Regions from separate parts of the Pseudomonas sp. MM211 genome, predicted to be linked through region 1. Evidence: predicted binding sites of a transcription regulator. Region 1 holds the regulator's gene; the other holds the start of a gene.

Region 1 (7,771 bases):
ACTGCGTACCGCAGTGATGCCGTCCATCAACGGCATCTCGTAGTCCATGGTGATCACGTCCGGCTTGAGTGCCAGCGCCTGATCGATGGCCTCACGTCCGTTGGTGGCCGTGCCGACCACGGTGATGTTGGGATCGGACGAGAGGATCTCCGAAACCCTGCGGCGGAAGAAGCCGGAGTCGTCGACCACCAGTACCTTGACAACCATAAACACTCCTAAGCGGCACGACGGAGGCCGTGCCGCGGACGATCAGATACGCCGTGCGTAGCGTTTGAGCATGCTTGGCACGTCGAGAATCAGGGCGATGCGCCCGTCGCCGGTGATGGTCGCACCCGACATGCCAGGCGTGCCTTGCAGCATCTTGCCCAACGGCTTGATCACCACCTCTTCCTGGCCGACCAGCTGATCGACGACGAAGCCGATACGCTGATTGCCGACGGTGAGAATCACCACATGGCCTTCGCCTTGTTCTTCGTGGGCAGCCTTGCTGACCAGCCAACGCTTGAGATAGAACAGCGGCAATGCCTTGTCGCGCACGATCACCACTTCCTGGCCGTCGACCACGTTGGTGCGCGACAGGTCGAGGTGGAAGATCTCGTTGACGTTGACCAGCGGGAAGGCAAACGCCTGGTTGCCGAGCATCACCATCAGCGTCGGCATGATCGCCAGGGTCAGTGGCACCTTGATGACGATCTTCGAGCCCTGGCCTTTCTGCGAGAACACGTTGACCGTGCCGTTGAGCTGGGAAATCTTGGTCTTCACCACGTCCATGCCGACGCCACGGCCGGACACGTCGGAAATCTCGGTCTTGGTCGAAAAACCGGGGGCGAAGATCAGGTTGTAGCATTCCAGATCGGTCAGGCGATCGGCGGCGTCCTTGTCCAGCAGGCCCTTTTCCACGGCCTTGCTGCGCAGCACGTCGGCATCCATACCCTTGCCGTCATCGGTGATCATCAGCAGGATGTGGTCGCCTTCCTGCTCGGCGGACAGCACCACACGACCAGTGCGCGACTTGCCGGCTGCTTCACGCTCTTCCGGGCTTTCCACACCATGGTCGACCGCGTTGCGCACCAAGTGAACCAGCGGGTCGGCCAAGGCTTCGACGAGGTTCTTGTCGAGGTCGGTCTCTTCACCGACCAGCTCCAGGTTGATCTCTTTCTTCAGCTGGCGAGCCAGGTCGCGAACCAAGCGTGGGAAGCGCCCGAAGACCTTCTTGATCGGCTGCATGCGGGTCTTCATGACCGACGTCTGCAGATCGGCGGTGACCACGTCGAGGTTGGACACGGCCTTGGACATGGCCTCGTCGCCGCTGTTGAGTCCCAGGCGCACCAGGCGGTTACGCACCAGTACCAGCTCGCCGACCATGTTCATGATTTCGTCCAGACGCGCGGTGTCGACCCGCACGGTGGTTTCCGCTTCGCTCGCAGGCGCAGCAGCAGCCGGAGGCGGCGCGGCAGCGGCTTTGGCTGGTTCGGCTTTGGCAATAGGCGCAGGTGCGGGCGCGACCTTGGCAACTACCGGCGCAGCCGTTTTGGCTGCTGGCTTCGGCACAGGGGCCGGAGCGGCAGCAACAGGGGCGATCGCCGTCGGCTCGACGAACTTGCCTTTGCCGTGCAGTTGATCGAGCAGCGCTTCGAATTCGTCATCGGTAATTTCATCGCCCTGCGCTGCAGAACTGGCGGATGCAGCAGGAGCAGCCGGTGCTGGCGTCTCTACGGCAGCAGCAACGAACTGGCCTTTGCCGTGTAACTGATCGAGTAGAGCTTCGAATTCGTCATCGGTGATGTCGTCGCCATTGGCGCTGCTCGAGACATTGGCTGGTGCAGGCGCGGCCGTTTCGACAGCGGTTGTCGCTGCAGCTGCGAACTGCCCTTTGCCATGCAACTGATCGAGCAGCGACTCGAATTCATCATCGCTGATTTCGTCGTCCGAAGCGCTCGCTGACGGCTGCGGCTCATCGTCCAAGGCATCGAGCAGCTGTGCGAATTCGCTATCGGTAATATCTGCTGATGCCTCAGCGCTCTGGGCTACAGGCTGGACAGGTGCAGAGACTGCAACATTGGCAAGCGCTGCGGCAGGCGCAGGTTCGGCGAGTCGTGCCAGTGCTGCCAGTAGCTCGGGAGAGGCCGGCGTTGGCGTAACGCGCTCGCGCACTTCGCTGAACATGCCATTGACCGCATCCAGCGCTTCGAGCACCACGTCCATCAACTCGGAGTCGACGCGACGCTCACCCTTGCGCAGGATGTCGAACACGTTCTCGGCAATATGGCAGCACTCCACCAGCTCATTGAGCTGCAGAAAGCCTGCCCCGCCTTTTACCGTGTGAAATCCCCGAAAAATCGCGTTGAGCAGATTCATATCGTCCGGGCGGCTTTCCAGCTCCACCAATTGCTCGGACAACAGCTCGAGAATCTCGCCGGCCTCTACCAGGAAATCCTGGAGGATTTCTTCATCGGCGCCGAAGCTCATATGACGTGCTCCTAAAATCCCAGGCTGGACAGCAAATCGTCGACGTCGTCCTGGGAAGAAGCGACATCATCACGCTTATCGGCATGAATCTGTGGAACTTCACCATGAGACGTATTTTTTTGTTTGTTCTGCTCTACACGCAACTCTTCATGATCGTGATCGATGCCGGCAAAACGGTCGACCTGACTGGCCATTAGCATCAATTTCAGCAGGTTGCTCTCTACCTCGGTCACCAGTTGCGTGACACGTTTGATCACCTGCCCGGTCAGATCCTGATAGTCCTGTGCCAGCAAAATGTCATTGAGGTGCCCCGACAGTTTGCTGCTGTCGCGCTGGCTGCGCGCCAAAAACAGCTCGATGCGTTTGGCCAACTCACGGAAAGCCTCAGCGCCCATTTCGCGGCGCATGAAACGTCCCCAATCCTCGCTCAGGGCATCGGCTTCGCTGCTCAAGTCATTGACCAACGGCGCACTCTGCTCGACCAGATCCATCGTGCGATTGGCCGCTCGCTCGGTCATGGTCACAACGTAATTGAGCCGCTCCGTAGCGTCGGATATCTGTGAGACTTCATTGGCGTGTGGCACTCGGGGGTCGAGCTGAAAATTGACGATGGCGTTGTGCAGCTCACGCGTGAGCTTGCCGACTTCGTGGTAAAGACCACGGTCGCGCGCCTTGTTCAGTTCATTGATCAGCTGTACCGCTTCGCCAAAGTTGCCTTTTTCGAGGCTGTTTACCAGTTGGCGGGCATTGCTTTTCAGAGTCGACTCGAGGTCGGCCTCTTGAGAATCTTCGTGTTCCATAACAACCTCGCGGCAGACATCAGCCGTTGACCCGCTCGAAGATTTTTTCGATCTTTTCCTTGAGCACCTGGGCGGTGAATGGCTTGACCACATAGCCATTCACACCGGCCTGGGCGGCCTCGATGATCTGATCACGTTTGGCCTCTGCCGTAACCATCAGCACTGGCATTTGCTTCAAACGTTCGTCTGCACGCACTGCGCGCAGCAGATCGATCCCACTCATGCCAGGCATGTTCCAGTCGGTCACGAGAAAGTCAAAACTACCGCTTTGCAGCATCGGCAATGCGGTGACGCCATCGTCGGCTTCCGCCGTATTGGTAAAGCCCAAATCACGCAAAAGGTTCTTGATGATCCGGCGCATCGTCGAAAAATCATCGACGATGAGGATTTTCATGTTCTTGTCCAAGTCGACCTCCGTACAGTCCTAAAACGCCATCAGCATTCTGAAGCGCTTATAAATCGTGAAACCGGCCTGGCGGAACGCCGCAAAACTATTGCGCCCGGCTTTGCTGCGTTCACTGTGTTTTCCAGCGCCCTGCTAATTCCTTATGCGCGCCATTCCACTAACCGTGCGCGTAGGCGCGCGGCACACTGACTGTGTAATTGGCTGACCCGCGACTCACTAACCCCCAGTACCTCGCCGATTTCCTTGAGATTCAACTCCTCATCGTAATACAGCGATAACACCAGCCGCTCACGCTCCGGCAGATTGCTGATAGCGTCGACCAGCGCGGCCTGGAAACGATTGTCTTCCAGCTCATGCGAAGGCCCTTGCAGCAAGGAACTCGTGTCTTCCTGCAGCCCGCCGCTTTCGCCTTCCTGCAACAGATCGTCGAAACTGAACAGGCGGCTGCCCAAAGTGTCGCCAAGAATGCCGTAGTAATCTTCGAGACTCAATTGGAGTTCGGCAGCAACCTCCTGATCTTTAGCGTCTCTTCCTGTTCTCGCTTCAATTTTTCGGATCGCATCGCTGACCATCCGGCTGTTGCGATGCACCGAGCGCGGCGCCCAGTCACCTTTGCGCACCTCGTCGAGCATCGAACCACGGATACGAATACCCGCGAACGTCTCGAAACTAGCGCCCTTACCGGCGTCATATTTACGTGATGCCTCAAGCAGGCCAATCATGCCGGCCTGGATAAGGTCATCCACCTGCACATTGGCAGGCAGACGCGCCAGCAGGTGGTAAGCGATACGCTTGACCAGTGGCGCGTAACGTTCAATCAACTGATGCTGTGAATCTTGTGCGTGTGCCTTGCTGTACATACGGAGTCCAGAGGCTGTCGTCATACAGCCGTGTCTGCAGTCGGTTGTTGCACCAGGCGCTCAACGAAAAATTCCAGGTGGCCTCGCGGATTGGCCGGCAACGGCCACGCATCAACCTTCTGGGCAATCGCCTTGAACGCCAGCGCGCACTTCGAGCGAGGGAACGCCTCATACACCGCACGCTGTTTCTGTACGGCCTTGCGTACCGATTCGTCGTAAGGAACCGCGCCCACGTACTGCAGCGCGACATCCAGAAAACGGTCGGTCACCTTGGTCAGCTTAGCAAACAGATTACGGCCTTCCTGTGGGCTGTGCGCCATATTGGCGAGCACCCGAAAACGATTCATGCCGTGGTCACGGTTGAGGAGCTTGATCAGCGCGTAAGCATCAGTGATCGAGGTCGGCTCGTCGCACACCACCACCAGCACTTCCTGGGCAGCGCGCACGAAACTCACAACCGAGTCGCCGATGCCTGCAGCGGTATCCACGATCAACACATCGAGGTTGTCGCTGATATCGCTGAAAGCCTGAATCAGGCCGGCATGCTGCATAGGCGTGAGCTGCACCATGCTCTGAGTACCGGAGGCTGCCGGCACGACACGAATACCGCCTGGTCCCTGCAGGACAACATCGCGCAGTTCGCACTGACCGTCGATGACGTCAGCCAGGGTGCGTTTGGCCGTCAGGCCGAGCAATACATCGACGTTGGCCAGCCCCAGGTCAGCATCCATGAGCATGACGCGCCGACCGAGATCCGCCAGCGCCAACGACAAATTCACCGACACATTGGTCTTGCCAACGCCGCCCTTGCCGCCGGTCACCGCGATCACCTGTACGGGATGCATACCCATGTTATCTATACACCTTGTCTAACTTCGCTTTAGAGCCACATGGCCATTGTGCGCTGCCGGAATGACCACGGCCAACGCTTCGCCACACCTGCATGATCATCCCGCGCGTCGTGTCGGATCTTGATACAACCCGGCAAACATATCGGCCATCGTATCCTCACTCGGCTCATCCGGAGCCTGCAGGCCTACAGCACGACTGACCAACTGATGGCTACGCGGAACATGTACATCGTCCGGAATTCGCGGGCCGTCTGCCAGATAGGCTACCGGTAGACGGTGGCTAATAGCCAGACCCAATACCTCTCCCATGCTGGTTGCTTCATCCAGTTTACTCAGAATGCAGCCGGCCAGCCCACAACGCTTGTAGCTGTGATACGCCGCCTTGAGCACTTGCGCCTGGCTGGTTGCAGCCAGTACCAAATAATTGCGGGCGTTGACGCCACGACTTGCCAGGGCCTCCAACTGCATGCGCAGTGCTGGATCGTTGGCTGGCAGGCCGGCAGTATCGATGAGAACCACACGTTTGCGCACCAACGGTGCCAGCGCCTGAGTCAATGACTGACCTGGATCAACGTGAGTCACGGAAACGCCAAGGATACGGCCCAGGGTCTTGAGCTGCTCCTGAGCACCGATGCGGTAGCTGTCCATGCTCACCAGGGCGATATTCGCAGCGCCGTACTTGAGTACATAGCGCGCTGCAAGCTTGGCCAGGGTGGTGGTCTTGCCCATGCCGGCCGGGCCAACCAGAGCGATCACTCCGCCCTCTTCCATCGGCTCCTGCTTGGGTGTCTGAATCGAGTGTGCCAGGTGCGCCAACACCATGCGCCAGGCTTGACGCTGATCAGTGAGCGAGGCGACACGATCAAGCAGCGTACGTGCCAGATCAGCAGGCAAACCCATGCGCTGCAGACGGCGCCACAGGGTGGCCTGCTGAGGGCGACGCGCTTGCAACTGGCCCCAAGCCATGGAGCCCATCTGCATTTCGATCAGCTCACGCAAGCCATGCAATTCGGAACGCATGGATTCCAGAGCAGACTGGTCTACCGAAGCCGCTGCCGGCTTCTTCTGCTGACGTTCGAGCACCGCGCTCAGGCTATCGGCCGGCGCACTGCCCGGCGCTTCGGCGAACATCTGCCGATCCTTGCCAGCGTCAAGCTGGGCACGGGTGGTCAATTCAGCCTGGGCGGAAGCGATACGCGACTGCGTCTTGCGCAGTTCAGCCTCCAGGGCCGGATTCGGTTGCCGCGCCGGAGCGGGCTGAACCTGATAATCGAGCGCGGCCGTCAATTCCACGCCACCTGCCACACGGCGGTTACCGATGATGGTCGCATCAGCGCCCAGCTCATCACGAACCAGCTTCATGGCTTGGCGCATATCGGCGGCAAAAAAGCGTTTGACCTGCATGGCCCGTACCCTCGATTAGTTCTGCCCCACCGTCGCAACGATGGTGACCTGCTTGTTGTCCGGAATTTCCTGGTACGCCAGAACATGCATGCTCGGGACGGCCAACCGGGCGAAACGCGAGAGCATTCCCCGAACCGGCCCGGCCGCCAGCAGAATCACCGGCTTGCCAAGCATCTCCTGACGCTGCGCTGCTTCCACCAGGGAACGTTGCAGCTTCTCGGCCATGCCAGGCTCCAGGAGGATGCCATCCTCGGAGCCTTGACCGGCCTTCTGAAGACTATTTAGCAATATCTGTTCCAACCTTGGCTCAAGGGTGATCACAGGCAGCTCCGGCTCTAGTCCCACGATGTTTTGCACGATTGCGCGAGCCAACGAGACGCGCACTGCGGCAACCATGGCGGCGGGATCTTGACTCCGTGGCGCGACGTTGGCGATGGCTTCGGCAATGGTACGGATGTCGCGAACCGGCACCTGCTCCTGCAACAGTGCCTGCAGTACCTTGAGCAGAGTCGACAGCGAGATCAGGCCAGGAACCAGCTCTTCTGCCAGTTTTGGCGAGCTTTTCGCCAACAATTGCATCAATTGCTGGACTTCTTCATGGCCCAGCAGCTCATGGGCATGCTTGTGCAGAATCTGATTGAGGTGGGTAGCGACCACGGTACTGGCGTCCACCACGGTGTAACCGAGGGACTGTGCCTGGTCACGCTGACCGGGATCGATCCAGACTGCCTCCAGGCCGAACGCCGGATCTTTGGCGGCGACGCCATTGAGGGTGCCGAACACCTGACCCGGGTTGATCGCCAGCTCGCGATCCGGATACACCTCGGCCTCGGCGACGCTGACACCCATCAGGGTCAGGCGATAGGCATTGGGTTGCAGATCCAAGTTGTCGCGAATGTGCACGGACGGCATTAGGAAGCCCATCTCCTGTGAGAGCTTCTTGCGCACGCCCTTGATCCGTGCCAGCAGTTGCCCGCCCTG
Region 2 (7,771 bases), 560 kb from region 1:
GTAAGGGCTGCACGGTGCTCGACCAGGCAGGCCTGGCGCAGAAGTTCGGCCCGGTGAATACCCATGTGCGCATCGCCGCCCATCAGGACGATATCTATGCGGTGCGTATCGCCGCCGGCGAGGCAGACCTGCTGATCGGCTGTGACCTGGTGGTGGCGGCCGGCGAGGATGCTCTCGCCAAGCTCAACGAGCAGGTGTCCCACGCGGTCATCAACAGCCATGAGGCGGCCACTGCTGAGTTCACCCGAAACCCCGATGCTCAGGTGCCGGGGCAGGCCATGCGCCAGACGCTGAGCGATGCCGTGGGAGCGGACAAGACCTGGTTCGTCGATGCCACTCATCTGGCAACTCGGCTACTAGGCGATAGCATCGCCACCAACCTGTTCATGCTGGGTTATGCCTACCAGAAAGGGCTGGTGCCGGTCAGCTCTCAAGCCATCGACAAGGCCATCGAGCTGAACAATGTGGCGGTCGCATTCAACCAGCAGGCATTTCTATGGGGGCGGCGCGCCGCCCATGATGCGGCAGCGGTCGAGCGCTTGGTGCGGCCTGCGATCGCAGAGGTACCACGCTGCGAGACGCTGGAAGCAATCCTTGAGGATCGGGTCACACGTCTCACCGCCTATCAGAATGCCACCTATGCCGAGCGTTATCGGCAGTTGGTGATGCGTGTCAGCGAACGTGACAACGACCCTCAGCGTCGCCTGAGCCAGGCCGTGGCGCGTTACTACTTCAAACTTCTGGCCTACAAGGACGAATACGAGGTGGCGCGTCTGTATAGCGACAGCGCTTTCAGCGAGGCATTGCGGGCGCAGTTCGAGGGTGATTTCCGGCTGCAGTTTCATCTGGCGCCTTCCTGGCTCAGTCACACCGACAAGGTAACCGGCGAGCCTCGCAAGCGCAGCTTCGGGCCCTGGATGCTAAAGGCATTCAAGGTGCTGTCGTCGCTGCGGTTCTTGCGTGGCACCTGGGTGGATCCGTTCGCTCATAGCGAAGAACGGCGAATGGAGCGTTCCCTTATTGGTGATTACGAGCGCAGTGTAGGAATGCTGCTTAAAGGCCTCACCGCCTCCAACTACCAGACTGCGTTGGCCATCGCCGAACTTCCAGAGCAGATCCGGGGATATGGGCATGTAAAGGAAAAGGCCGTGCTAAGCGTGCGTGAGCAGGAGCGGCAATTGCAGATAAGGATGAAGGCAGAGGAGATTGCGGTGGTCAGGGTGTTCGAACCGGCAGCTTGATCAAAAGCCCGTTGGCAACGGCATGACAAATCCCGTCGTGATGGTTAACATGCCGGCCGGCTGCTGTAATGAGCGCCGGATCCAACGGGTCTCCTTAGTTCAACGGATAGAATAAGCCCCTCCTAAGGGCTAGATGCTGGTTCGATTCCAGCAGGGGACGCCATGATCCAGCGCTGAGGATGGAGATGTTTCCATCGCGGCTCAGCCACACAAGTTTGCGTTAGCCTGATAAAAATCAAAAAAAGACCCGGCAAAAAGCCGGGTCAATAACCGTGATTAGCCTGATGAGGAGATAAACTGGAGCTTCCGTGTGGATGCATTCAGCTTATCAAGCCAGCTTCGCAGCTGACGATGTAGATAATAATCATTCTCGATTTTTAGTCAATGAAAATCCTTCTCATTTCTTCTGATGGGTTTCCTCGCGCCTGACAGATAGTGCGCAGGCAAATCATGGATTTGCGCCTTTCAGTATTATGCGCTGAGCATGTCATCTTGCCTGTCGGCAGGCTACGCTAGTGGGCATTTCCCTCAGCCAGGTAAGCAATATGTCCGATCAGCCAAACGATGTGCCCGGCGTAGAGCCGTTGACTGCCGTCGAGGCGCGCATTTTAGGGAGCCTGATCGAGAAGCAGGCGACGACCCCGGAAGCTTACCCGCTGACATTGAATTCTCTGGTGCTGGCTTGCAATCAGAAGACCAGCCGCGAGCCGTTGATGAATCTTACCCAGGGTGCTATCGGGCAGGGCTTGCGAAGCCTGGAAGAGCGAGGCTTGGCACGGCTGGTTATGGGGAGTCGTGCTGATCGCTGGGAACAACGTGCCGACAAGGCACTGGAGTTGGTTGCGCCGCAAGTGACGCTGATTGGTTTGCTGTTGCTGCGCGGGCCGCAGACGATCAGTGAGCTGCTTACACGAAGCAATCGCCTACATAACTTCGACGACGCTGAGCAGGTGCAGCACCACTTGGAGCGTTTGATTGGGCGCGAGCTGGTGAGCCTGGTCGGTCGTCAGCCTGGGCAGCGCGAAGATCGCCATGCCCATCTGTTGGGTGATCCGGCGGAGTTGCAGGTGCAGCTACAAGAGCGTTCAAGGCAGGGAGAGCGCTCGTCCGATGGATCTTCTTCGGATCGCCTGGAGGCGCTTGAGGCGCGGATCAATGAGCTTGAGGCGCGCCTGGCAATGCTGGAAGGCAATACATCTGCTTGAGCCTTCAAATGGGCCTTCTCGCATAGGCTACGTATTGCTGCGGAATAATGAACTGTTGTGCACTGCGCATTATCAATAGGGCACTGCCATCACAGGCCGAGCCGTGAAGGCTGTTTGCCCATTGGGTGTTTGTTTGATTTAGATTGAGCTGCCCCTTGGTGGCTTCAAGTTACAAGGAGTCGTCGCAGTCCAATGCGCATGATCTGGAAGTCCTTCAGTTCTCTGTATATCGCCACCGTTTTAATGCTGCTGGGCTCCGGCCTGTTGAGTACCTACCTGGCACTGCGTCTGGCCGAATCCGGCGAGGGCGTTTGGGCGGGCGCGTTGATGGCTGCCAATTACTTCGGGTTGGTGCTGGGCGGCAAGATTGGTCACCGGCTGATTGCTCGTGTCGGCCACATTCGCGCCTATGTGGCCTGTGCTGGCGTAGTCACTGCGGCGGTGCTGGGGCACGGTTTACTCGACTGGCTGCCAGCCTGGCTAGTGCTGCGTGTACTGGTAGGCCTGGGGATGATGTGCCAGTACATGGTCATCGAAAGCTGGCTCAATGAGCAGGCCGATACCAAGCAGCGTGGGTTGGTGTTCGCAGGCTACATGGCGGCCTCTTACCTTGGGCTGGTGCTTGGCCAGCTGGTTCTGGTCGTACACCCGACATTGGGCCTCGAGCTATTGATGCTGGTCGCCTTGGCCTTTGCGCTGTGCCTGGTTCCCGTGGCGCTTACCCGACGTATGCACCCCTCACCCTTGCACCCAGCGCCACTGGAAATGCGCTTCTTCTTTCAGCGTGTTCCCTTATCGCTGACGGCCATTGGCGTAGCCGGCCTGATGATTGGCTCTTTTTATGGTTTGGCACCGCTCTATGCGGCTGACATGGGGCTGGCGACGGAGCAGGTCGGCATATTTATGGGGGCCTGCATTCTTGCCGGCCTGATTGTTCAGGCTCCTCTGGGGTGGCTGTCGGATCGTTTCGACAGGGTCAAGTTGATGCGTGGCATGTCAGGCGTGATGGTGGTTGTGGCGGCGCCGCTGGCTATCCTTCATGAAGCGCCGTTGTTGCTGCTGATTTCAGTTGGTTTTGTTGTCAGCATGCTGCAGTTCAGTCTTTACCCCCTGGCTGTAGCGTTCGCCAATGACCATGTCGAGGCGGATCGGCGTGTGTCGTTGACGGCGATGCTGCTTGTGACATTTGGTGTCGGTGCTTGTATCGGGCCGCTGCTGGTCGGTGTGTTGATGCGTTTTTTCGGCGCCAACATGTTGTACGCCTTCTTCTGCGTCTGCGGCCTGTTCCTGGTCTGGAGAGTGCGCTCGAACATCGTCACGCATCTCCATCAGGTCGATGATGCGCCGCTGCAGCACGTGGCGATGCCCGTGAACATGACCGCTTCACCACTGGTGGCTGCGCTGGATCCACGTGTCGATGAGCAGGTTGTTCAGGATCAGATGCTTGAGCCCGTTGTGATCGATCCTGATGTGCAGACTGACGCCGATTCTGCAGATAAGCCTACGGCACCGACGCAAGCCTGATCAGTCCGGGAATTGTTGATGTTTCAGTGCAACCCGAGCAGCTGAAACGTCATCAGGCCCTAGAGGCGATTCATAGAAAGGTGTCGCTCTCGAAGCGGCGCGCTTCGCGTTGTAACTGATAGACGAAGCGCTCCACCAGTCGCTGTTGCAGCCCGCTTAAGTTGGCGAAATGCAGGCCGACGAAGGTGAGATCAAGCTTCTCGTCATAACGAGCATGACGCAGCTCTACGGAGGCTTCCAGTCTGCCTATCGGAAGCTGGGCGCAGAAGCCTTCATAGACTTGGCCCGGCTGCAGCTTTTCGCTGGCGTTGCCGGGGAGGCGAACCTTGCAGCCCGAAGCGGAAATATCGAGCATCAGTCCTTCCAGTGGAGTACGCAGCTTGGCTCCGTCGAGTTCCACCTTGACCTGGTCTGACTGCTTGAGCGCTGCTCTGAACGCGTTGCGACGCTGATGATAAAGCACCATCTGGGGAATTTCGCCGCTGTAGCAGCGCTCTCCCTGATACTCACTTACCTGCATGCCGGCTGGGCAATCCCAGGCGATCAGTACCCCGTCATGCAGAGATTCGACGCGGAAAGCTTCGCCGTTCTGCAGGTAGCGCTCGCCATCACTGGGGATCATCTCGTCGAGAATTAGCAGATTCTGATCGCGGTCTACCTCTATCACAAAGCTTTGGAAGCGCTGATTGCGCTCCTTGAACATGATGATCAGGGGGTCATGGTGGTGTTGCAGAAGGCGTAGGTTGGCAACAATTTCCATCGGTGCTTTGAGCACTTTCGGAGGTTGCGGGCCATCGTCCTGGGCGAAGGGGTTGGACACGAACCAGTGATCTCCGGGGCATGGTACTGCTGCGTCAATGATAATGCCGTTTCGGCATCATTGCGCATCTTGTTGTTATGTCAGGCCTGGCTGAGTGGGCGCTTGCTGCCGATTTTAGCGGTGCCACCGCTGCTGTCATAGAGCGAAGGCGTTTCGTTGCCGCGCAAAATGCCGAGCATGTTTTCCGTTGATTTCTGGCTTGATCGGATGATCCGGCCATTGCGCAGGTTGGCGCTCTGGCAGCTCTCCAGCAGGCTACTCAGTTTATCGCTAGCGGTCACTAGAGCATCACCCTGATCCGAACGCTCGGCGAGCGCCAGCAAGCCGGCGCGATCAGCGCTCAGGTTGAAGCCGAGGAGTATCTGGGTGCGATGCTTGCCATGCTGATCAAGGCTGGCCAGCAAGGGCTGCTTGTCTGCCAGTATCTGCTGCAGGCGCGGCAAATCATGCTCGCTCAGGGCCTGGAATTCGGCTTCGATCAGCTCAAGCAATTGCTCGGCGTGGCCGATACTTTCATTGAATAGGTCGAGCAGGGGCGTAGCGTTCATAAGCGGGCTCTCTGGGGAAGAAACTGTTCAAGGTCTGCCGGCCAACAAGCCAGCAAAACGGCGAACGGTTTCTAGGCGTCCAACACCCCAGTACAAGCCCGAAGACTAGCGCTGGGACTCGAAATTGAGCAGTTTGCTCGCGACGCGCTGGCTATCGACCTGGTAAGTGCCGTCAGTAATGGCTTGCTTGAGCTTGGCTACCCGGTCGGTATCGACGGCAGGCTGGTCGCGCAGCTTGTCGACGGTTTTCTGTAATTGCTGTGCTTCACTGCTCAGCTGAACGGATTCACCGCTCTTGGCGCTGACAGCCGCTTTCTGGGCGGCGGCTTCGTTACCACCGGCCTTGTTGTCGATGGCTTCGTTCTTGCCGCCCTGGGCGCTACCGGCACGTGTTGTGCTGGCTGGCGTGGTGCTGTTGAGTCGGTTGAAATCGATGACCATGATGCAAAACCTCTGACAGAGTTTGGACGCTTGCCTAGTTTGTCGGCTATGCCCAGGAAAACTTTAGGCAAAAAAATTGCGTCGCTTGCACAGTCTAAAACACCCTCATTCTCCAGTCAGCCAATCCGTTCGACAATGCCTGTAGAAATAAATGCAAGTCATGCCTACATGGAGACTTCAACCTGCCCCGGGCCTAACACTCGGGCGCGAACCACCCGCTGCGAGCGCTGGTTGCGCACACTGATCTGCTTACCCACGGCTCCGTCTGAAAGCGCCTCGCCGGGCATGCGCACATTGATGCCGCCGCTGCGTGCGCTGATCACCACCTGGTCGCCGCGCCGGATTACCTCTGCCTGACGGATGTGTATGGGGGCCAATACCTGGTCTGGCAGCATCGCGCGGGTGGCTTTTCTGCCGATCGCTTGTTCAACATCGGTCATGTAGCCCTGGTTGAGCAAGCCTACATCTCGCTCCGCCAGCATTATATCGGCTTCGCTTAGCACGCCTTCGCGTTTGACTGGCCGCACCAGGGTAACCACCTCACGGTAGAGGCGCACCTGGCCGGGAACGAATACCGTCCAAGGTGCTGCTCCATCGCAACGTACGCGCATGGTCACTCTGCCTACTGGCTCAACTGGTGTTTCCAGGGTCGTCGTCAGCGATTGATCACATAACGGTAGTCGCAGGCGTGGATCCAAGCGGTTGATCTGAATCTCGTGGCGAGCCTGGATATTGCTGCGCTGCAAATAGTCCTCAACGGCTTGCTCAAGAAAGCGCTGAGTCTCGCCGATAAGCTGATCGGGCAGAGTGACTGAGGCAGTTGTCAGCGTGCTATAGCCGAGTGCCAGTAAAGCAGGTAAAACTGCCAAGCAACGAAGGCTCTTGGTTATCGAGCGTCGAATAATTGTCGTTTGTGCATTCATGCCTGGTTGGAAGCAAGGTGCGTGCCGCCTGCTACGCTAACTAAATCTGATGTGTTACTGGAATCATGGGAGCCCGTACATGGCCGGTGTGATGGATTCGGTCAACCAGCGTACTCAGCTGGTTGGGCAGAATCGCCTAGAACTGCTGCTGTTTCGTCTCGATGGCCCACAGCTGTACGGGATCAACGTCTTCAAGGTGAAGGAGGTGTTGCAATGCCCGAAACTCACCATCATGCCCAAGTCGAGCCCGGTGGTTCGTGGTGTGGCGAGCATCCGCGGCGGCACTATTCCGATTCTTGATCTGTCAATGGCGACAGGCAAGCGGCCTTTGGGTGGTGATCTGCAGAGCAGCTTCGTCATCATCACCGAGTACAACACCAAGGTGCAGGGTTTCTTGGTGCGCTCTGTGGAGCGCATCGTCAACATGAACTGGGAAGAAATTCACCCGCCGCCCAAGGGGGCAGGGCGCGATCACTATCTGACGGCAGTAACGCGTCTGGATGACAAGCTGGTCGAAATCATCGACGTAGAGAAAATTCTCGCCGAAGTAGCGCCGACCTCCGAGGTTATCTCCGTTGGCGTGGTGGACGTTGAGACCCAGACCAAGGCCGTCAGTCAGCATGTGCTGATCGTCGATGACTCTTCGGTCGCGCGTAAACAGGTGATGCGTTGTCTGCAGACGGTCGGCGTCGAGGTAACGGCATTGAATGACGGGCGTCAGGCACTGGATTTCCTACGCGCGATGGTGGATGAGGGCAAGTCGCCGGAGCAGGAGCTATTGATGATCATCTCCGACATTGAGATGCCTGAGATGGATGGCTATACGCTCACCGCGGCGATTCGCACGGATCCGCGCATGCAGAAGCTGCACATTCTCCTGCATACTTCGCTATCGGGAGTATTCAACCAAGCGATGGTGAAAAAAGTAGGTGCCAACGATTTCTTGGCGAAATTTCGTCCGGATGATTTGGCTTCTCGTGTGGTCGAACGCATCAAGTCGAGCGATCACTCGGCATAAGGTATGAGTTGCCTGGTGTTTTTGGCCGGGTGCTGGCGGTAAAGTCGGTAG

Evidence for each region. Region 1 encodes FliA, which starts transcription of late flagellar genes. Its sites were predicted from a motif close to CTAAAGTTTNNNNNNNNNNNGCCGNTAA; they were not measured.
Region 2: the regulator FliA is predicted to act here: its motif matches at 5,819-5,846, upstream of flgM (flagellar biosynthesis anti-sigma factor FlgM).

Annotation. Positions count from the first base shown of each region.
Region 1 is NZ_CP081942.1:3,260,350-3,268,120, reverse strand. Features, by position in the region: gene K5Q02_RS14970 (protein-glutamate methylesterase/protein-glutamine glutaminase) at 1-207, opposite strand, end outside; gene K5Q02_RS14965 (chemotaxis protein CheA) at 250-2,469, opposite strand; gene K5Q02_RS14960 (protein phosphatase CheZ) at 2,481-3,269, opposite strand; gene K5Q02_RS14955 (chemotaxis response regulator CheY) at 3,289-3,663, opposite strand; gene fliA (RNA polymerase sigma factor FliA) at 3,816-4,559, opposite strand; gene fleN (flagellar synthesis regulator FleN) at 4,556-5,395, opposite strand; gene flhF (flagellar biosynthesis protein FlhF) at 5,483-6,790, opposite strand; gene flhA (flagellar biosynthesis protein FlhA) at 6,806-7,771, opposite strand, start outside.
Region 2 is NZ_CP081942.1:2,702,169-2,709,939, forward strand. Features, by position in the region: gene K5Q02_RS12385 (indolepyruvate ferredoxin oxidoreductase family protein) at 1-1,241, shown strand, start outside; tRNA gene K5Q02_RS12390 (tRNA-Arg) at 1,330-1,404, shown strand; gene K5Q02_RS12395 (YceH family protein) at 1,787-2,446, shown strand; gene K5Q02_RS12400 (MFS transporter) at 2,639-3,970, shown strand; gene K5Q02_RS12405 (flagellar brake protein) at 4,041-4,730, opposite strand; gene K5Q02_RS12410 (flagella synthesis protein FlgN) at 4,871-5,338, opposite strand; gene flgM (flagellar biosynthesis anti-sigma factor FlgM) at 5,444-5,779, opposite strand; gene flgA (flagellar basal body P-ring formation chaperone FlgA) at 5,944-6,702, opposite strand; gene K5Q02_RS12425 (chemotaxis protein CheV) at 6,782-7,720, shown strand.